Regions from separate parts of the Cedecea sp. B1(4) genome, predicted to be linked through region 2. Evidence: predicted binding sites of a transcription regulator. Region 2 holds the regulator's gene; each other region holds the start of a gene.
The links. Region 2 encodes Fur, which represses iron uptake genes when iron is present. Its sites were predicted from a motif close to ATAATAATGAGAACNACTATCAA; they were not measured.

Region 1 (5,111 bases), on a different contig from region 2:
TGCGCATAACCAGGTGAGATTCATCACGTTTTTTTGCAACCGAACTATACTCTTTTTGACAGCAGGTCGCTGGCCGGGGCGCAGACAGCCTCGGGCGAGCCTGCTAAAGCTCACAATGTAGAAGAGGACGTTCTAAAATGGGTATCCTGGCCTGGATTATTTTTGGTCTTATCGCGGGTGTGGTAGCTAAGTGGATTATGCCTGGCAAAGACGGCGGCGGTATTATCCTCACCTGTATTCTGGGGATCGTGGGCGCGGTTGTCGGCGGTTGGGTGGCGACGGCATTGCACCTTGGCGGACCGGTAACCGGTTTTAACTGGCCAAGTTTCTTTGTGGCGGTGATTGGTGCCATTATTGTGCTGGCTATTTTCAGGATGGTACGACGGTAGAAAGTCATTCATTACGTAAAAACGGCCCTTCAGGGCCGTTTTTACGTTTAGCTTTCTATATAAGTTTAGAAATCGTAGCCCACGGTCGCAATGATCGAACGTTCCGCGCCCCAATAGCAATAGCCCGTCCCGTAGCAGCCCGCCACATAGTCACGGCCCGTCAGGTTGGTGGCATTGAGCTGCACAAACGCGCCTTTCAGCGACGGTGTCCATGCGCCCATGTCTGCCCGAACCATGGCATCCAGCAGCGTTACGGAAGGAACACGCAGGGTATTTTCGTTGTCGGCCCATTGTTTGCCGATGTAGCGAATCCCTGCGCCCAGGCTCAGGCCATAATCGGCTTTGAACGTGCTCCACAGGCTCGCCATTTGATTTGGCGTGACGTACGGCGTGTTGTCGTCATTACCGTCGATGGCATCTTTATAGCGCACCCGGTTAAGGGTATAGCCAGCGATGGTTGACAGGCGTGGTGTCAACTGAGTGCGGGCTTCCAGCTCAAGTCCTTGCGAATGCACTTTGCCTGCCGGTTCAAAATATCCCCCCTGCACGTTACGGTTCCCCACATCTTTTTGGGTCAAATCGTAAACGGCGGCGCTATACAGATCGCTGGTTCCCACAGGCTGGTATTTAATCCCGGCCTCGTACTGTTCTGCGGTTGTGGGTTTCAGCAGCTTGCCTTCGGCATCGGAAAGTACCTGCGGTGTGACGGCCTGGCTGTAGCTCACATACGGCGAAATACCGTTATCAAAGGCGTACAGCAGAGATGCGCGGCCGCTAAAGTGGTTGTCGCTGCGGTTGTCCGTTACGTCACTGTCGATCGCCGTTGCCACCAGATGGCTTTTAGTCACCAGATGATCGTAGCGACCAGACAGCGTCATATGCCAGCGGTCCCACTTCATCTCATCCTGCAGATAAGCCCCGGTTTGCTCATACTGGCGGCGGCCTGATTTAACCAAAAGCCCCTGATTAATTGTCGCGTAGCTTGGGTCACGTGGATCGTAATAATAGTAACCGCCAACGCCACCAGAAACGCCGGTCCATGGGTTCTGGTTGGTGGTGTAGCCCGTTCCGTCGGTCAGATCGTTGGTGAACCGGTGATATTCCCCGCCGAGCACCACTTTATGCTGCAGATCGCCGGTCGCGAAGTCGGCTTTTAACTGATTGTCGATGGCCCAGGCATCCAGCGAGGAGTTTTCACGGCTGTAGTAGCGCGACAGTTCGTTATGCGCGGTATCTGCCCAGCCAATTTGATAGGCCTGGCGTAGCGCTACGTTTGAGTGGGTATAGCTGGCGTTTGAGCGGAAAGACCAGACTTCATCGAAGGCGTGAGCAAACTCGTAGCTGTAGATCTGCTGGTGGCGCTTAAAGGCGTCATCGCCCGGTTGTACGTCAGAAAAGCCAGTATCCAGCTTGCGTCCCGTGGTGGTGTAAAGGCTGCCGTCGCCCGGAACAGAACCGTGGTAGCCCCCGGACGGATCTTTTTCCAGGTAGGCTCTTAGTACCAGAGACGTTGCATCATCCGGCTGCCAAAGCAGGGACGGCGAAATAGCGTAACGTTCGTCACGCGTGTTGTCATACTGCGTATCACTATTTTTGGTCAGGCCGGTGATACGGAAGGCCCACTGGTCATTAATCGCGTTAGTGTAATCAAACGCCGTGCCGTTGGTGTTGTGGTTGCCGTATATCGCCCGCACGTGGCCTTCTTCGACAAACTGCGGGCGTTTAGACGTTTCCATCACCAGGCCACCCGGAACAGTCTGGCCGTAAAGTGCGGAAGACGGGCCTTTGATGACGTCAAGGCGTTCCAGGAACCAGGGGTCGACCTGGACCACGTTAAAGCTACCCGCATCGCTCATCAGCCGCAGGCCATCAAGGAAAATGTTATTCACGTCGCCGCCATGAAATCCTCTTAACGCGACGGTGTCGTAGCGGGTGGCGCCGCCGGAGAAACCGGTGAACACGCCGGGGGTATAGTTCAGCGCGCTATTAATGGTTTGCGCGCTCTGGTCTTCCATTTGCTGACGCGTCACGACGGAAATGCTTTGCCCGGTGGTGATCAACGGCGCGTCGGTTTTGGTCGCGCCACGGGTTGTGGTGGCGGTGTAGCCCAGCGTAGGAGAGGTCGCGGTATCGGCAGGTTTAGCGGTGACAACCAGAGTTTCTTCAGCCGATGAAGAAAAAGGGGCGATGAGCGCCAGCGTGCAGAGTAAGGCGGAACGCTTGATGGTAAAAAGCTTTATCATTTTTTCGATCCGGAAGTATTGAGATCATCATCCTGATGGAAGTCCTCCGCCGGCATGCGACGGGAAAACGCGGTTTTTAAATGCGGCTTCGAATGAGAATTGTTATCGTTATTATTATCAAGTGCAAGGCGTGCGATGATTTTTAATGCATAAAAGCCCATGAAATCAATGATGATTTCATGGGCTTATTGTTTTAAATGAAATGATTAAGCGGCAATCACGCCGTGGTCAGTGCGGTCAGGTTACGGCGCTGGCTGGCTTGAAGCAGACGATGGCTCCGTTTTATCTGCAGCCGATTTGGTGGTTTCCGTCACCGGGCCGGGCGTGGCCGAAGGCAACTTATCCGGTGCATTGTCGCAGGGTTTTTCTTTTGCACAGAGCATATCCAGCATTTTCAGCGCGACGCCGTTGGTCCAGCCGAAGCCATCCTGAAGTGGATATTCACCGCCTCCACCGCCCGCACCTCCGGCTGTCACATCGTATTTTTCAACCAGCTTTTGCTCTTTGTTGAAGAGGTTCTGCACCGTACTCAGGAAGCGGAAGCTGACTTCCAGCGCGAGATCTTTATGCCCGTAATTTTGCAGACCTTCGGTGGCCACCCACTGCAGCGGCGCCCAGCCGTTGGGGGCATCCCATTGCTGGCTGGTTTTTACGCTGGTCGTGGCAAGTCCGCCCGCGCTGAGCAGATGCTGACGGGTGGCCTTCGCCATCTTGTCCGCTCTGTCCTGCGCCGCCGCATGAACGTACAGTGGGAACAGGGCGGCGGCGGTTAGCTGGTTTCGAACCGTGTGGCTTTTCAGGTCGTAATCCGCGTACCAGCCTTCTTTGGCGTTCCACAGGTTTTGTTCAATTGCTTTCTGTCGATCGTCAGCGGCCTGCTTATAGCGCTGTGCTGCGTCGCTATCTTTTGCCAGCTCGCTGGCGTGAGCCAACGTTTTTTCAAGCTGATAGAGCAGCGCATTAAGGTCCACGGGCACAATGCTTGTGGTACGGATGGTGCCCAGTTGGGCTGGATTATCCATCCAGCGGGAGCTGAAGTCCCAGCCGGAAGCGGCGGCGGCTCGCAGGTCACGATAAATATCCGTGGCTGCACGCGACGGCGTATTTTTCGCAGTGGTGACGTCGTCCAGGTAAGACTCGGTTCGCGGCGTGTCTTTCTCATCCCAGTAACGGTTGAGCAGGGCACCATTTTTGAGTTTCACCACGCGGGCATGGGCTTCGCCCGGTTTGAGGGCGTCGCTGCCGTCCATCCACCAGCTGTACTCCTGCTTCAGCTGCGGCAGATAGGCTGTGTAAACGCTATCGCCTTTATTCTGCGCCAGCAGTTCAACCATCATGGCGAAAAACGGCGGCTGTGAACGGCCCAGGTAGTAGCTGCGGTTCCCGTTGGGAATGTAGCCCCAGGTATCGATTTCGTGGGCGAAGTTGTCCACCATATTTTGCACGTCATCCCAGCGCCCACTCTCCGCCAGCCCCAGCAGGGTGAAGTAACTGTCCCAATAGTAAAGCTCGTGGAAGCGCCCGCCGGACACAACGTAAGGTTTTGGTAGCGGGAGAAGCGGGTCCCATTTGTTGTCGCTGTTCGCGGAACGGGTCAGTTCAGGCCAGAGCCCGTTGATATGCTCCCGCAGGCTTTCTCCTTCCTGTGGCACAGACTTTTTTTCTTCCTTCGGCAGGATAAAGTTCACATCAACAAAATGGCGTAAGTCGAACCCCGAGAGCCGGCGCTGCATACGATAATCGGCAAGGATCATCAGCGGATCGCCCTTGGGCACGGCATCCGCAAAGGTTTTCTGGTCGGGGAACAGCTTCGCGGTCTGGACATCAATAAACAAAGGCCCAAAAAGCTCGTCGGGCGATTGAGGCTCGGGCGGGCGTGGGGATTCGGTTTCCTGGGCTGCAAACGAAGCAAGCGGCGTAAGGCCAAATACGGCACCGGCAGCGGCCATTTGGGCCGCAAAGCAAAGCGCATAAGGCCGGCGCAAAACGGGTTTTATCATCATTCCTTCTCCATCGACGGGACGCAACACGCTACGTTGCGATCAACTCCCTGAAAACCTTAGTTGAATTTTCCGAATTTCGAGCGCCGTTGAAGATAAAAAGAGAAAAACCGGATTTTTTACCTCATAAAAAAGCCCCGTAGAACGGGGCTGAAGTATTCGTTAAGTCTGTAATCACCCCTGCGGGTTTACCAGCCAGGTGCCGGAATTCGTTACCACAATAGTTTGCTTGCGGGGCGTTTCGCCGCCGCTCAGTGCCAACAAATATTTCCCGGCGGGGAGCTGAAGCGACGTAAAACCGTTGGCAGCGGGCGTCAGCTTTTGCGCTTTGCCGTTGACCGCCAGCTGTTCGCCGTCGTTCATTCGAACATACACTCGGGCAAGCGTACTTTCAGCCGCGGAGGCTGCAGGGGCCGCGCTTGCCTGCGTCGGGCTTTGATTAGCTGCAAGCGGTGCGGGAGCAGATTCCGGCGAGCTCA
Region 2 (5,111 bases):
TCGTAATCAGGGTTAATAATCTGCCGCGCAATTTTGTTACAAATGCACATAGATTATGTGCTCTCTGTCATACTCCAGGAAATCTCTGATACAAAGTCATTGATAATTCGCGTCGCGAAAAATAGTCTATGAGCAGCAGTAATGCGGGTGTGTTAGGCAAAAACCGCTTTTAGCCGTAAGGCAATTTTACTTTTTTTCGTCATTGGCGCTTTTCACGTCAGACGATGATTTTTACGTCAAAGAGGAATTTAACTATGCGTACGTTTAGTGGCAAACGTAGTGCGCTTGCTCTTGCTATTGCAAGCGTTACCGCTCTTTCAGGTTTTGTAGTAGCTCCGCAGGCTAGCGCCGCGGGCTTTGTTGATGACTCCACGCTGACCGGCGGCATCTATTACTGGCAGCGTGAACGTGACCGTAAAGACGTGTCTGACGGTAAGTACAAAACTAACCTGTCGCACTCAACCTGGAACGCCAACCTCGACTTCCAGTCCGGCTATGCGGCTGACATGTTTGGTTTCGATATTGCCGCCTTTACCGCCATTGAAATGGCCGAAGACAGCGCCAGCGGTCACCCGAACGAAATCGCATTCTCCTCTAAAAATAAAGGCTACAGCGAAGACTACTCCGGCGATAAAGGCGGTATCAGCCTCTATAAAGCCGCCGCTAAATTTAAGTACGGCCCGGTTTGGGCTCGTGCAGGTTACATTCAGCCAACCGGCCAAACCCTATTAGCGCCACACTGGAGCTTTATGCCTGGTACCTACCAGGGGGCTGAAGCGGGTGCCGCATTCGATTACGGTGATGCCGGCGCACTGAGCTTCTCCTACATGTGGACTAACGAGTACAAGGCGCCATGGCACCTGGAAACCGACAAGTTCTACCAGAATGACAGAAAGACCAAAGTTGATTACCTGCACTCCATCGGCGCGAAATATGACTTCAAAAACGACCTGATTCTGGAAGCTGCATTCGGTCAGGCTCAAGGTTTTGTTGATCAGTACTTTGCTAAAGCCAGCTACAAATTCGACGTTGCAGGCAGCCCGCTGAGCACCAGCTACCAGTTCTATGGCACCCGTGACAAAGCCGCGAACAACACCATCAACGATATTTATGACGGCACCGCATGGCTTCAGGCGCTGACCTTAGGCTATAAAATTGGCCAGGTTGACCTGCGTCTGGAAGGGACCATGGTGAAGGCAGAAGGCCAGCAGGGTTACTTCCTGCAGCGTATGACGCCAACCTACGCGTCTTCCAACGGTCGTCTGGATGTGTGGTGGGATAACCGCTCTGACTTCAACGCCAACGGTGAAAAAGCCGTGTTCTTCGGCGCAATGTATGACCTGAGTAACTGGAACCTGCCGGGTTGGGCAGTGGGTGCTTCTTACGTTTATGCATGGGACGCAAAACCATCTACATGGGCGCTTGATGCTTCCGGTAACCGCCAGGATCTCGCTTCGAATAAGATCAAAGAGTCTTCTTACAGCCTCGACGCCATGTATACCGTGCAGGAAGGCCGTGCGAAAGGCACGCTGTTCAAACTGCACTTCACTCAGTACGACAACCACTCCGACATCCCAAGCTGGGGCGGTGGTTACGGCAACATCTTCCAGGATGAGCGTGACGTGAAATTCATCGTGATTGCTCCGTTCACCATCTTCTGATGTGAAACCGGGCGCGCAAGCGCCCGTTTTTTTATAAGGAACCGAACATGAAAAAGATTCTGCTGATTACCGCCGCTGTATTCACGCTGTCTGCCTGCGTTCAACCTCCTGCACCTCCGGAAGATTCACGCCTGAAGCAGGCCTATAGTGCCTGTATCAATACGGCGGAAGGCAATCCGGATAAAATTGAAGCCTGCCAGAGCGTGCTGAACGTACTGCGTCAGGAAAAACAGCATAAAGCGTTTGTTGAGAAAGAGACGGTGAACGTGCTGGATTACCAGAAATGTATCCAGGCAAGAAAGAGCGGCAATGATGAAGCCGCGAAGGTACGCTGCGATAAGATTTGGCAGGAGATTCGCGCCAATAACAGCTGATAGCCTTTTTCAGTTAATAAAAAAACCGGCAAGGGAAACCTGCCGGTTTTTGCTTTTAAACGCCACCGAAGCAGCGTTTGTTAATGCGGATTACTTATTTAGGATCGTGGGCCGTGTCGTCTTCGCGGCAGTCACCTTCAGCACAGTGCCCGTACAGATAGAGGCTGTGGTTAGTCAGGCGGATGCCGTGGCGCGTGGCAATTTCACGCTGGCGGGATTCAATAGAATCATCGCTGAACTCGATCACTTTACCGCAGTCGAGGCAGATCAGGTGGTCGTGATGATGCTGCTGGGTCAACTCAAAAACGGACTTGCCGCCTTCAAAATTATGGCGGGTCACGATCCCTGCATCATCAAACTGGTTCAGCACGCGATAGACGGTCGCCAGGCCGATTTCTTCGCCCATGTCGATCAGACGTTTATATAAGTCTTCCGCGCTGACGTGATGATTTACCGGCTCTTGCAGCACTTCGAGGATTTTTAATCGCGGAAGCGTGACTTTCAAGCCGGCCTTCTTTAATGCGGTATTGTTGTCAGTCATGCGGAAAGTGTCCTGTTGCTTAACGATTCGCTCAAACTGCAGTGAGCGTAAAGAGTAATGCGTCTCATTATAGAACTGCTACTTCTAAATGGGAACCGCAAGTATGGTGCAAAATAAGGCTGAAAAATCGTGGCGGCGTCGCCATTTACAGTAATTATCAGCCAAGCTATCAGGAAGACATTGTACAGGGATGTACGAGAAAGTTACAAACTTGTAGCAATTATTTTCATTGCTACAAGCTATCAAGATGGCGCAAATATCGCATTTGCGCCATGGAAATCAGGCGTTAATGATATCGGCCAGATTCAGTTCTTCAGAAACCTGTTTAACCCACTTCTCAACGCGCTCAGCGGTCAGTTCCGGCTGGCGATCTTCGTCGATAGCCAGACCGACAAAATTGTCGTCATCCGCCAGGCCTTTGGAGGCTTCAAAGTGGTAGCCCGCGGTTGGCCAGTGGCCCACAATTGCCGCGCCGCGCGGTTCGATAATGTCGCGAATGGTGCCCAGCGCATCACAGAAATATTCCGCGTAGTCTTCCTGGTCGCCGCAGCCGAACAGCGCCACCAGTTTGCCGTTGAAATCGACTTCTTCAAGCGTAGGGAAGAAGTCATCCCAGTCGCACTGGGCTTCACCGTAGTACCAGGTTGGGATGCCGAGCAACAGAATGTCGAAACCTTCGAGATCTTCTTTGCTGCTTTTAGCAATGTCATGCACCTCAGCAACGTCTTTACCGAGCTGTTTTTGAATCATTTTCGCGATATTTTCGGTGTTACCGGTGTCGCTGCCGAAAAAAATGCCTACGATTGCCATGAGTAAAATAACCTCTTGAAACTTAATAGTATGCTGGCCGTTCAATGCCCACGTATAGGGCAATCATAGCAGAACAGCTCCAGCAGCGGAAACAGCTATCACGCCCGGGTGCACAGTCTGCAACATGGTTTTGCTCACCCTTTTGAGATTTCAGATAACCTGCAGGGTGTCTGAAGGCGTTACCCGAGATTTTTAAGCTGCTCGAGCAGCATCTCTTCGATCAGTTCGCTGCGGCTGATGTTACGGGCGTCAGCCAGCTGGTTGAGGGCATCGACCGCCTCGTTGTTCAGTTTTAGCTCAACTCGCTTCAAACCACGCACTTTATCGCGCTTCAGCTGATTGCGTTTATTAATACGCAACTGCTCATCGCGCGAGAGCGGATTGGTTTTCGGCCGCCCGGGGCGACGCTCGTCCGCGAACAGATCTAATGTAGTACGGTCCGTTTGTTCTTTTGCCATGATTAGAATACTGACAGGAAATTCTGGCTGCAGGGGCAGGGTGCCGGTGCAATTAAGCGCGCCATCATACATCAGCGCGCCATTCCCGCCAACGCGTTAGCGACTTCAGCTGCCCGGTCGGTCTGTTTTTAATCAGTTTTTCTACTTAGCGTCGATAAATCGGTGGATTGCCCGCAAAACGGCATCCGGTTTTTCCGCATGAACCCAATGACCCGCTCCAGCGATGACGTGAGCGCGGGCCTGTGGGAACTGACTTAACAGCGCCTCGCGGTGGCTTTCATCAACATAGGGAGAATTCCCACCGCGGATAAATAGCGCCGGATGTGGCCACGCCGAGACAGGCTGCCAGCCAACGATATTTTCGTATTGCTGCCAAAGCACAGGCACGTTGAACTTCCACTCGCCGTCAGCAAAGGATTTCAGCAGAAACTGAATGACGCCTTCCTCAGCTATGTGGTCGCGCATGATTTGCGCCGCCTGTTGGCGAGTTTTTATGCCCGCTTCGGTGACCGCGCGAATAGCCGCGAAAATCTCGTCGTGACGTCGCACCTGATAGTTAACCGGCGCAATATCTATCATCACAAGCTTATCAATACGCTGAGGGGCGATTGCGGTAAGCGCCATCACCACTTTGCCGCCCATGGAATGGCCAATAAATGTGGCCTTCTCGATACCGTATTCGTCCAGCGTGTCCAGAACATCTCCAGCCATTGCGGCATAGCTCATATCATCGCTGCGCGGTGACAGCCCGTGATTGCGCAGATCGATCTGCAGCAACGCATGATCTTTACCCAGATCCCGTGCCAGGACACCCAGGTTATCCAGGCTGCCAAACAGGCCGTGGATGAGTACGATAGGGGAATTGCTATTCAATTGTTGCGCAGTTTGCAGGCGAGCATTTAATTTCATGGCAAAGTTCTTTATTTTGGTTCGTTTGGTTAGGGTATCATGTTGGCATTCTCGCGGGCGTGCGGCAAATATTCAGTTTACTCTGACTTTGAGTCGCCTCTCCTGTTCGCTGTTGGGATTTGACCCTATAATCCCAACGACTTGTATTCAGAAAAGATATCGCACTGGATTAAGATGAAAACAATCGAAGTTGATGACGAGCTTTACCGCTATATTGCCAGCCAGACTAAACACATCGGCGAGAGCGCGTCAGACATTTTACGGCGTATGCTTAAATTTACCGCCGGGCAAACACCAGCCGCCACTTCTACGCCCGCTGCGCCTGAGCGCGCTGCGGCTCCCGTTGTTGAAGAAAAAC
Region 3 (5,111 bases), on a different contig from region 2:
AGGAAGCAGAGAATCAGTTTGTCGGCTGCAACTGCGGCATTATGGATCAGCTGATTTCCGCCCTTGGCAAGAAAGACCACGCCCTGCTGATTGATTGCCGCTCCCTGGGAACGAAAGCGGTCTCCATGCCAAAAGGCGTTGCAGTAGTCATCATCAACAGTAACTTCAAGCGCACGCTGGTGGGTAGCGAATACAACACCCGCCGCGAACAGTGTGAAACCGGTGCCCGTTTCTTTAGCCAGAAAGCCCTGCGCGACGTTGAGCTGGCAAAATTCAATGCCGTAGCGCACGAGCTGGATCCAATTGTTGCCAAACGCGTTCGTCACGTGCTGACAGAAAATATCCGTACCGTGGAAGCCGCAGATGCACTTGCCAAAGGTGATCTGGTTCGCATGGGCCAGCTGATGGCAGAATCTCACGCCTCCATGCGCGATGATTTCGAAATCACCGTGCCACAAATCGATACTCTGGTAGAGATCGTCAAAGCGGCGATTGGCGAGAAAGGTGGCGTACGTATGACCGGCGGTGGTTTTGGGGGCTGTATTGTCGCACTGGTGCCTGAAGATCTCGTCCCGACCGTGAAACAGGCTGTGGAAGAACAGTACGAGAGCAAAACCGGGATTAAAGAAACCTTCTACATTTGCAAAGCCTCCGAAGGAGCAGGTCAATGCTAAAAGAGACGCCGCAGCTGGCGCCGGATGGCCAGCCGTTTCGGCTTACCACCCTGCGCAATAGCGCGGGGATGGTTGTCACGCTGATGGACTGGGGCGCGACCTTGCTTTCCTGTCGGGTGCCGCTCAAAGACGGTAGCGTGCGGGAAACGCTGCTGGGCTGCGCTTCGCCTGAGCAGTATTTACAGCAAAGTGCCTTTATGGGTGCGACCGTCGGGCGCTACGCTAACCGTATTGCTGGAGGGAAGCTTACCGTTGGCGGTGAAATGCTCCAGCTTGAGATTAACCAGGGCGAAAATCAGCTTCACGGCGGGCCGGAAGGCTTCGACAAACGACGCTGGCGCATTGCCGTGCAAAATGAGCAGGCTGTGACGTACGCGCTAGATTCCTGCGACGGCGATCAGGGTTTCCCCGGTAAATTACACACCACGGCGCGCTATGCCTTAACGGAAGATAACCGCATCAGCATCGAGCTTCGTGCCACCGTCGATAAGCCGTGCCCGGTCGGTCTCACCAACCACGCCTACTTCAATCTTGACAGCGTTCAAAGCGATGTGCGGCAGCATAAACTTCAATTGCTGGCCGACAGCTATTTACCGGTCAACGCCAGCGGCTTGCCTGCTGGAGACCTGAAAGAAGTAGTCAACACCGGCTTTGACTTTCGTGAACCTAAGACGCTTGCACAAGATTTTCTGGCCGACGCCGATCAGCAAATCACCAAAGGCTACGACCATGCTTTTCTGCTGCAGGCCAAAGGCGATCTCAGCCAACCCGTTGCACGAGTCTGGTCCACCGACGGTGCGCTGGAAATGAACGTGTTTACGACGGCACCCGCGCTACAGGTCTATAGCGGAAACTATCTGGCGGGCACCCCTGCACGCGATAAAGAAAACTACAGCGACTGGAACGGTCTGGCGCTGGAGAGCGGCTTCCTGCCGGACAGCCCAAATAACCCGGAATGGCCGCAGCCGGACTGCTGGTTAAAACCGGATGAGACGTATCTCAGCATTACGGAATACCAGTTTCAGCCCCATTAAAACCTCTTGCCCTTTTGATTAAGGGCAATTTCTCACCAAATCGCTGACTTTCCCGCCAGATCGAGCCAAAAATATAACAACCTTTTACAACCACCTTACACTCCACGCGCTTTTTCGCTATGTTAAACGTTTATCATTGCCGTGGCTTATGGCGCGGCAATATAATGATAATTGTTATCATTAATCCCAGGCTCATTAAGGAGTAAATCATGGCTGTTACTAAGCTGGTACTGGTTCGTCACGGCGAAAGCCAGTGGAACAACGAAAACCGCTTCACTGGTTGGTATGATGTTGATCTGTCTGATAAAGGTCGTACCGAAGCTAAGGCTGCCGGTAAGCTTCTGAAGGACGAAGGCTTCACTTTCGACTTCGCTTACACCTCTGTGCTGAAACGTGCCATCCACACTCTGTGGAACATCCTCGATGAACTGGACCAGGCCTGGCTGCCGGTCGAGAAATCCTGGAAACTGAACGAGCGTCACTACGGCGCCCTGCAGGGTCTGAACAAAGCTGAAACCGCTGAAAAATACGGTGACGAGCAGGTTAAACAGTGGCGTCGCGGCTTCGCAATCACCCCACCAGAGCTGTCTAAAGACGACGAGCGCTTCCCTGGCCACGATCCACGTTACGCTAAACTGACCGACAGCGAACTGCCAACTACCGAAAGCCTGGCGCTGACCATCGACCGCGTAACGCCGTTCTGGAATGAGTCCATTCTGCCACGCATGAAATCCGGCGAGCGCGTTATCGTTGCGGCTCACGGTAACTCCCTGCGCGCACTGGTTAAATACCTGGATAACCTGAGCGAAGATGAGATCCTCGAGCTGAACATCCCTACCGGCGTGCCGCTGGTTTATGAGTTCGATGAGAACTTCAAACCGCTGAAACGTTACTACCTGGGCAACGCTGACGAAATCGCAGCGAAAGCCGCCGCAGTAGCCAACCAGGGCAAAGCGAAGTAATTCGCCGCCCATAAAAAAAGGCGTGGTAAGCACCACGCCCCAAGACTGCTGACAAACCTATGGTTATAGAAGAAATACCAGAAGGCTTGTTGAAAAACAGGAAAATCAATTCATTGATTTTCGGCTGATAACCACAAAGAGGGAAAAACCACGATTTTTCCCTCTTTGTCAGCAAACAAAAGGCGTGGTAAGCACCACGCCTTTTTTATTGCTCAAATCAGGCCATTAGTTGCGACGAGCTTTTACCGCAGCGGCAAGCTGGCGCAGCGCCACTTCTGTATCATCCCAGCCAATGCAGGCGTCGGTAACGCTTTTGCCGTAGACCAGCGGCTCGCCGCTCTCCAGGCTTTGGTTGCCTTCTACCAGATGGCTTTCAATCATCACGCCGATGATGGCCTTTTCGCCGCCGGCAATTTGGCCGCAAACGTCGGCAGAAACATCCATCTGCTTTTTAAACTGTTTGCTGCTGTTGGCGTGGCTGAAATCGATCATCACCTGTGGCTCAAGCCCCGCTTTAACCAGGCCAGCTTTGACCTCTTCCACATGCTTCGCGCTGTAGTTAGGCTCTTTGCCGCCACGCAGAATAATGTGGCAGTCACCGTTCCCGCTGGTGTTGACGATAGCGGAATGGCCCCACTTGGTTACGGACAGGAAGCAGTGCGGTGCTCCAGCGGCGTTGATGGCATCAATCGCAACTTTGATCGTGCCGTCGGTGCCGTTTTTAAAGCCAACCGGGCAAGAGAGGCCAGAAGCCAGTTCGCGGTGCACCTGTGATTCAGTGGTACGCGCACCGATAGCGCCCCAGCTCATTAGATCCGCCAGATACTGAGGCGTGATCATATCGAGGAATTCCCCCGCCGCTGGCAGGCCGGAATCGTTGATATCCAGCAGCAGTTTACGCGCAATACGCAGACCGTCGTTAATCTGGTAGCTACTGTCCATGTGCGGATCGTTAATCAAGCCTTTCCAGCCCACCGTAGTGCGTGGTTTTTCAAAATAGACGCGCATCACCACTTCCAGCTCGCCCTGTAGCTCTTCACGCAATGCCAGCAGACGCGTGCCGTACTCTTTCGCGGCTTTCGTGTCGTGAATGGAGCATGGCCCAATCACCACCAGCAGGCGATCGTCGCTGCCTTTAAGGATTTTATGGATCGCTTTACGCGCCTGAGAGACAGTGTGGGCGGCTTTTTCAGTGGCGGGGAATTTTTCCAACAGCGCTACAGGGGGGAGAAGCTCGTTAATCTCTTTAATTCTTAAGTCGTCGTTCTGATAATTCATGATATTTCCGGGGTCGTCCTGATATTTTTCTTCGTTGCAATCCTTTCAATCTAACTCGCATAACCACAAGTGTAAACGGGCTTTTACACTTATCACAGATTAATCCTGAAAAGTTGGAAAAAACAGCGAAAACATGGCGAACGCACTCCTGATAACTACACTTTTCAACTGTTAACGCTGAAAAATATTAAATTTTCAATATGGAATACTATTTTGAAAATTAAATCCCGATGCAGACGGCTGCCCTGCAGGGCTTTTCAGCATTATTCACTGCACCGTTGGAAGACGTTATCCAGCCATAACGACCAGACCAGGAGCATCAATATGAAAAAGTTAACTACACTGCTATTAACCGCCACGCTGACACTGGGCAGCGGAATCGTTTATGCCGCGGACTCTGCGTCGCGCGCAAATAACGGGCAGGCAAACGCCAGTGCCGAAGCAGGCCAGGTCGCGCCTGATGCACATCAGAAAATAGCGCCGAACGGCGTCAGCAATGACAAGATCAACAGCTCTCACCACAAAATGAGCAAGAGCGAAGTACACAAAAACAGCATGTGCAAAGATGGACGCTGCCCGGACACCAACAAAAAAGTTGAGACCAAGAGCGGGCAAGAGGTGAACAAAAAAGTCGACGGAACCTCGCAGTAGTTCCCGCACAAAAAATAGTTGAAAGAGGGCCAGACGGCTCTCTTTTTTTATCGGCATCTTTCAACAAGTTGAAACCAGGAAACGGTTATAATTAGCTCACCGCGACTGATATTTGTGAGAGATTATGGCGCATTCACACCAACACACACCTTCAGACAGTAACGTAAAACGCCTGTTGTTTGCCTTCCTCATCACGGCGATTTTTATGGTTGCCGAAGTTATCGGCGGCCTGCTTTCCGGCTCGCTGGCTCTGCTGGCCGATGCCGGCCATATGCTCACCGACGCAGCGGCGCTGCTGTTTGCTTTGTTGGCCGTGCATTTTGCTCGTCGGCCGCCCAACGCCCGGCATACCTTTGGCTGGCTACGCCTGACGACGCTTGCCGCTTTTGTAAACGCTATCGCTTTGGTGGTTATCACCATACTTATCGTCTGGGAAGCGATTCAGCGCTTCTCAAATCCTCAGCCTATTGCAGGCTGGGCAATGCTGACCATTGCGATCGCCGGGCTGCTGG
Region 4 (5,111 bases), on a different contig from region 2:
CGTAAATATCCAGCGTCGAGACAAAGTTCTCATAGCCGGAAAACATCACCATCACCAGCAGGCCGCCGACCAGCGCCATATCCACCAGCGAGAGCAGGGTCAAAATTAAGTCAGCCTCCGCAATCGAGAAGATATTCGGGAGAACGTGAATGATCTCCTGGAAAAACTTCACCGTCAGCGCAAGCAGGGCCAGAGATAACCCGAAGTAAACCGGGGCCAGAAGCCAGCGCGAGGCGTACATCGCATTCTCAATAAAACGTTCCATAATGTCCTGTCTGGAAATAGCAAAAGGGCGTCATTATAGCGAATTCCGGCGTTTAAGCGTGAGCCCCAGACGCAGGATTACAGGGCTCATACGCTGTTCAGGTCGATCTCCGGGCGCTGATACTGCGGCCATACCAACGCGACCAGTGCAGGATAAGCGTCGCGGCTAAACTCGTTAAAACACTGGCGCAGGTTCAGCACTTCAATGTCTGACAATGGCACCTGCTCACCTTCGGCACAGCGTTTTTTAATATTGTCATAATATTTATACACCGCCGAATTTAAATCACTGCAGCGGCGCTGGGCGCTAAATAAAACCGGCTGGGAAGTCAGTTCATCGATACGCATTTTTTTAATTGTGGCGTGAGTAAAATCAATATACTCGCTGTTAATACGCCAATAATAGCTGGGCGTAATTTTAGACATCAGCATGCCAAAATAATCTTCCCGCTCTTCGCTGGTGGTGATGGGTTGTATTTCACCCGCCGCACGATTTTTCTTATTATTTGAAGCGCTAAACTCCTTGAGCATAACCAATACAGCACATAACAAAATCAAAATAGTGACAATAGAATAAAATATGCTGTGCATAAGAAACTCCTGTTTTTTTTATTTTTGAATTGAGGCATCATATCGCGAATCTCTGAACCTGAATATTGAACCGATTTCAAAGGATCACATTCGATGCTACCTGAACACTTCATACCACGGCGCTATCCCGTTGTTGCACCGTCAACGCTCCCTGCAGAAGCTGAAAATAGTACCACGTCGGAAGTCGTTCAGGACAAGATTTTAACGCTGGAAAAAAACATCCTGAGCGGCAGTCATTATGCCGGACAGGCCAAGAACCGCCTGCTTGAAGAAACCGACCGTCATATTAAAGAGCGGCTGCTGTGTGCGGTTAGGATAGAGGCGTTACATGCCCTGATTGGCGAACTGGTTGAAAAAGAACTTATTAGTGCCGCCGATTTGCAGATGCTTATCGAAGACAAAACCGCCTGGGTGGGTAGCAAGGAACAGGAAATTTGGGTTAATCAAATGACCCAAGAAAAACCCTGGCCATTATGCTATTCAATTGACGAGTAGTGCCATGGCAGAACCTATAAAAAAACAGCCCTTGTTAATTAGCGCTGATGAAAATAAAGACCATGAATTTACGTTAAGTAAAAATATAGCGATTCTGGTTCGCCTTAAGAATGAAAATATCACCCGTAATACGCAGGAAGTTACGGATATTACTTCGGCGCTTATCGATCTGAAGTGGATGAATCGCCGTGAAATCTTCCCGTGGCGTGCCAAAGAAGAGGTGTATGGGGCGGTGCTGGAGGAGATCCTCAGCCATCATCCAAAGCTTAAAGAGCAGATTCTTAAGCGGCTGGAAGGGCATTATCAGCGCCTGAAAGAGCAGGAAGCCCAGACGCTGTCGATGACCCGTGGTCTTGCAGAGAAGACGTGGAAGAGTTCTACGCTGTGATCTAATCCCTAAAGCCGTGCAAATGCTCTTTGCTGTACTGGTTAAATATTCCGTTCATCCGTCGATCTGTTTCCCCTCATCCCGGCTCTCTCCCCAAAGAGGGCGAGATAGTATACCGGTGCGGGGAACATGGTTTATCCCCTACCCTTCTGGGAGAGGGGTAGGATGGGGGTAAAAAACCAGAAGCGACGCGGCTGTTACAGTCAGCGCTGAACATAAAGCGAAGCACGATTCCGGCTTAAATCGCCTCCATTTTCTCTCCGACTGGCCAGGGTCCGGCCGTCGGGAACGACCGGAGCTTGAGCACGTCCGAAACGCATCTCAGCCGACCCAGGACTGGGAGATAAAACGGAGGTATGCCGCTTCAGCGGTCGATGTATTTCGCCAGGGGTCCGGGTTCTTAGGGGAGTGACGGTGATTCCTCTAAGATGTTCACCGGTACCACGGCTACATATAAAAAGGGCCGGAAGTGAACGGAATCTTAGCCGCGCCTTCATAGAGCATATTTGTAGTTAAGAAACTGTGCGGTGGAGAGGAGATTTATAGAGCAAGAAGATTTTCGCCCTCTCCAGATAAGAAGAGGGCTGAAGAACAAGTGGCGATTACTTCGCTTTCGTGACTTCCTGGCCGACCAGGCCAATCTTCAAATACCCTGCCTGGTGCAGCGTATCCATCACGTCCATCAGCGTTTCGTAGTCCACCGTTTTGTCCGCGCGGAAGAAAATGGTGGTGTCTTTTTTCCCTTCGGTTGCGGCAATCAGCGCATTGACCATCGACTCTTTGGTTACCGGGTCATTACCGATAAACATCGAATGATCGGCTTTTACCGACAGGTAAACCGGCTTCTCAGGGCGTGGCTGTGGTTCACTGCTGGAGGCCGGAAGGTTAACCTTCACGTCCACCGTTGCCAGCGGCGCCGCCACCATGAAGATGATCAGCAGCACCAACATAACGTCGATAAACGGCGTAACGTTGATTTCATGCATTTCACCATTGTCATCGAGGTTTTCGTTCAGACGCATTGCCATGGGGCATTAACCTACTCGCAGTTGCTGGGTATTACGCACCGGACGCGGCTGAGCGGTACCATCCAGGTCCAGATCGCGGCTTTGCAGCAGCAGAACCTGCGCGGCAACGTCGCTGAGGCTGGCTTTGTAGCTGCCTATCATACGCGCGAAGATGTTATAGATAACCACCGCCGGGATGGCGGCTACCAGGCCGATTGCCGTCGCCAGCAGCGCTTCTGCGATGCCCGGGGCAACGACCGCCAGGTTAGTGGTCTGGGATTGAGCGATACCGATGAAGCTGTTCATGATGCCCCAAACGGTACCGAACAGGCCGACGAACGGTGAAATCGCACCGATGGTGGCCAGGAAACCGTTACCGCGCCCCATGTGGCGCCCAACGGCGGCCACACGGCGCTCAAGGCGGAAGCCGGTACGATCTTTAATGCCTTCGTTATCTTCCACACCGGCTGAAAGTTCCAGTTCGTTCAGGGCTTCGTTGATTAACAGCGTGCTCAGGCTTTTACTGTCAAAGGCTTCTGCCGCGCTGCTCGCTTCGTTCAGGGAGCGCACGTTAGCCAGCTGCTGCTGCTCTCGCTTGAGGCGACGTTTCTGGGTGATCAGCTCCACGCTCTTACTGAAAAAGATGGCCCAGGTGACAACAGAGGCCAGAATCAGGCCAATCATCACGATCTTCACTACGATGTCAGCATGTTGATACATGCCCCAAACGGACAGATCCGTCTGCATCAGATTACTCGTCACGTCTTACGCTCCAGCGAGAAATAAATGTCAAAACTGAGACTAATATATCAAAAAACTATCGAATTGATAGTCGTTCTCATTAGTATTTGCAGACTGCCGGAAATTGTTGAAGCATTCCTTGCGCTTACGCAGGAAAAGCGACCACCTGGCGAAATGATGACTTTTTTCGCCAACCTGAGAAAACGCCATGATGCCCTTTGCCCATTCTGTGTTAATTTACGTCCAGACATCCAGATGGTTAGACGGGGAAGCGGAAATGGCGGAAAAACACATCGAAACGGCGCTGGTCAACGCCGGGCGCAGCAAGAAGTTTACTCAGGGTTCGGTTAACAGCGTGATTCAGCGCGCCTCCTCCCTCGTCTTTGAAAGCGTTGAGGCCAAAAAGCAGGCCACCGCTAACCGCGCTAAGGGCGAGCTGTTCTATGGCCGCCGCGGCACGCTGACCCATTTCTCGTTGCAGGAAGCGATGTGTGAACTTGAAGGCGGCGCGGGCTGTGCCCTCTTTCCCTGCGGCGCCGCCGCGGTGGCGAATACGATTCTGGCCTTTGTTGAACAGGGCGACCACGTTCTGGTGACCGAAACGGCCTATGAGCCAACGCAGGATTTCTGTACCAAAATTCTCTCAAAGCTTGGGGTTAGCACCGGCTGGTTCGCGCCGGAGATTGGTGCCGATATTGCCAACCTGATTCAGCCAAATACCAAAGTCGTTTTTCTGGAATCTCCCGGCTCCATTACGATGGAAGTCCACGATATTCCGGCGATTGTCGCGGCGGTAAGGCGCGTTGCCCCTGATGCTATCATCATGATCGACAATACCTGGGCGGCTGGCGTGCTGTTTAAAGCGCTGGAGTTCGGCATCGATATCTCCATTCAGGCGGGAACCAAATATTTAATTGGCCATTCGGATGCGATGGTTGGCACCGCAGTATCCAATGCCCGATGTTGGGATCAGCTGCGCGAGAATGCCTATCTGATGGGGCAAATGCTGGATGCAGACACCGCGTATATGACCAGCCGCGGTATTCGGACCCTGGGTGTTCGCCTGCGTCAGCATCAAGAAAGCAGCTTAAAAGTCGCCGAATGGCTGGCACAGCATCCGCAGGTTGAGCGCGTGAATCATCCAGCGCTGCCCGGCAGCAAAGGGCATGAATACTGGAAACGTGACTTTACAGGCAGCAGTGGTCTGTTCTCATTTGTGCTGAAAAAGCGGCTGAGTGATGAAGAGTATGAACAGTACCTCAATCATTTCGAGTATTTCAGCATGGCCTATTCCTGGGGCGGCTATGAATCGCTTATTCTCGCTAATCAGCCTGATGAGCTGGCGGAGATCCGCCCGGCAGGCGGCGTCGACTTTAGCGGCACCCTGGTTCGCCTTCATATTGGCCTGGAAAACGTGGACGATCTGATTGCAGATCTGGAAGCGGGTTTTCAGCGTATTGCCTAAAAATTCCGTTTATCGGTAATCGTGGAACAGTTTTTTGCCATTATCGGGATTTTGTTGAGCCTGGGATCAAGGTGTCGAGAAGATTTTAGCAGTACAATGTGTAGAAATTAAGGTGAGCCTAAGTTGCGGGTGTAATACTCGGGGCGAACTCAATAAGCGG

Region 1: ACR6JA_RS04890 (TonB-dependent siderophore receptor) is a predicted target of Fur. The motif match lies at 2,725-2,747, and genes of this name have one in related genera.
Region 3: gpmA (2,3-diphosphoglycerate-dependent phosphoglycerate mutase) is a predicted target of Fur. The motif match lies at 1,873-1,895, and genes of this name have one in related genera.
Region 4: exbB (tol-pal system-associated acyl-CoA thioesterase) is a predicted target of Fur. The motif match lies at 3,571-3,593, and genes of this name have one in related genera.

Annotation. Positions count from the first base shown of each region.
Region 1 covers NZ_JCAHMZ010000002.1:300,801-305,911, forward strand. Annotated here, with positions in the region: gene ACR6JA_RS04885 (GlsB/YeaQ/YmgE family stress response membrane protein) at 138-389, shown strand; gene ACR6JA_RS04890 (TonB-dependent siderophore receptor) at 455-2,632, opposite strand; gene treA (alpha,alpha-trehalase TreA) at 2,875-4,632, opposite strand; gene ACR6JA_RS04900 (serine/threonine protein kinase) at 4,807-5,111, opposite strand, start outside.
Region 2 covers NZ_JCAHMZ010000008.1:38,008-43,118, reverse strand. Annotated here, with positions in the region: gene chiP (chitoporin ChiP) at 255-1,661, shown strand; gene ACR6JA_RS17285 (ChiQ/YbfN family lipoprotein) at 1,709-2,035, shown strand; gene fur (ferric iron uptake transcriptional regulator) at 2,130-2,576, opposite strand; gene fldA (flavodoxin FldA) at 2,856-3,386, opposite strand; gene ybfE (LexA regulated protein) at 3,566-3,844, opposite strand; gene ybfF (esterase) at 3,986-4,753, opposite strand; gene seqA (replication initiation negative regulator SeqA) at 4,928-5,111, shown strand, end outside.
Region 3 covers NZ_JCAHMZ010000014.1:2,607-7,717, reverse strand. Annotated here, with positions in the region: gene galK (galactokinase) at 1-674, shown strand, start outside; gene galM (galactose-1-epimerase) at 668-1,708, shown strand; gene gpmA (2,3-diphosphoglycerate-dependent phosphoglycerate mutase) at 1,918-2,670, shown strand; gene aroG (3-deoxy-7-phosphoheptulonate synthase AroG) at 2,896-3,948, opposite strand; gene ACR6JA_RS20830 (YbgS-like family protein) at 4,267-4,599, shown strand; gene zitB (CDF family zinc transporter ZitB) at 4,724-5,111, shown strand, end outside.
Region 4 covers NZ_JCAHMZ010000006.1:312,896-318,006, forward strand. Annotated here, with positions in the region: gene ACR6JA_RS14110 (TIGR00645 family protein) at 1-265, opposite strand, end outside; gene ACR6JA_RS14115 (ESA_00282 family adhesion-associated protein) at 352-855, opposite strand; gene ACR6JA_RS14120 (hypothetical protein) at 949-1,350, shown strand; gene ACR6JA_RS14125 (cytoplasmic protein) at 1,355-1,738, shown strand; gene exbD (TonB system transport protein ExbD) at 2,341-2,766, opposite strand; gene exbB (tol-pal system-associated acyl-CoA thioesterase) at 2,773-3,507, opposite strand; gene metC (cystathionine beta-lyase) at 3,764-4,951, shown strand.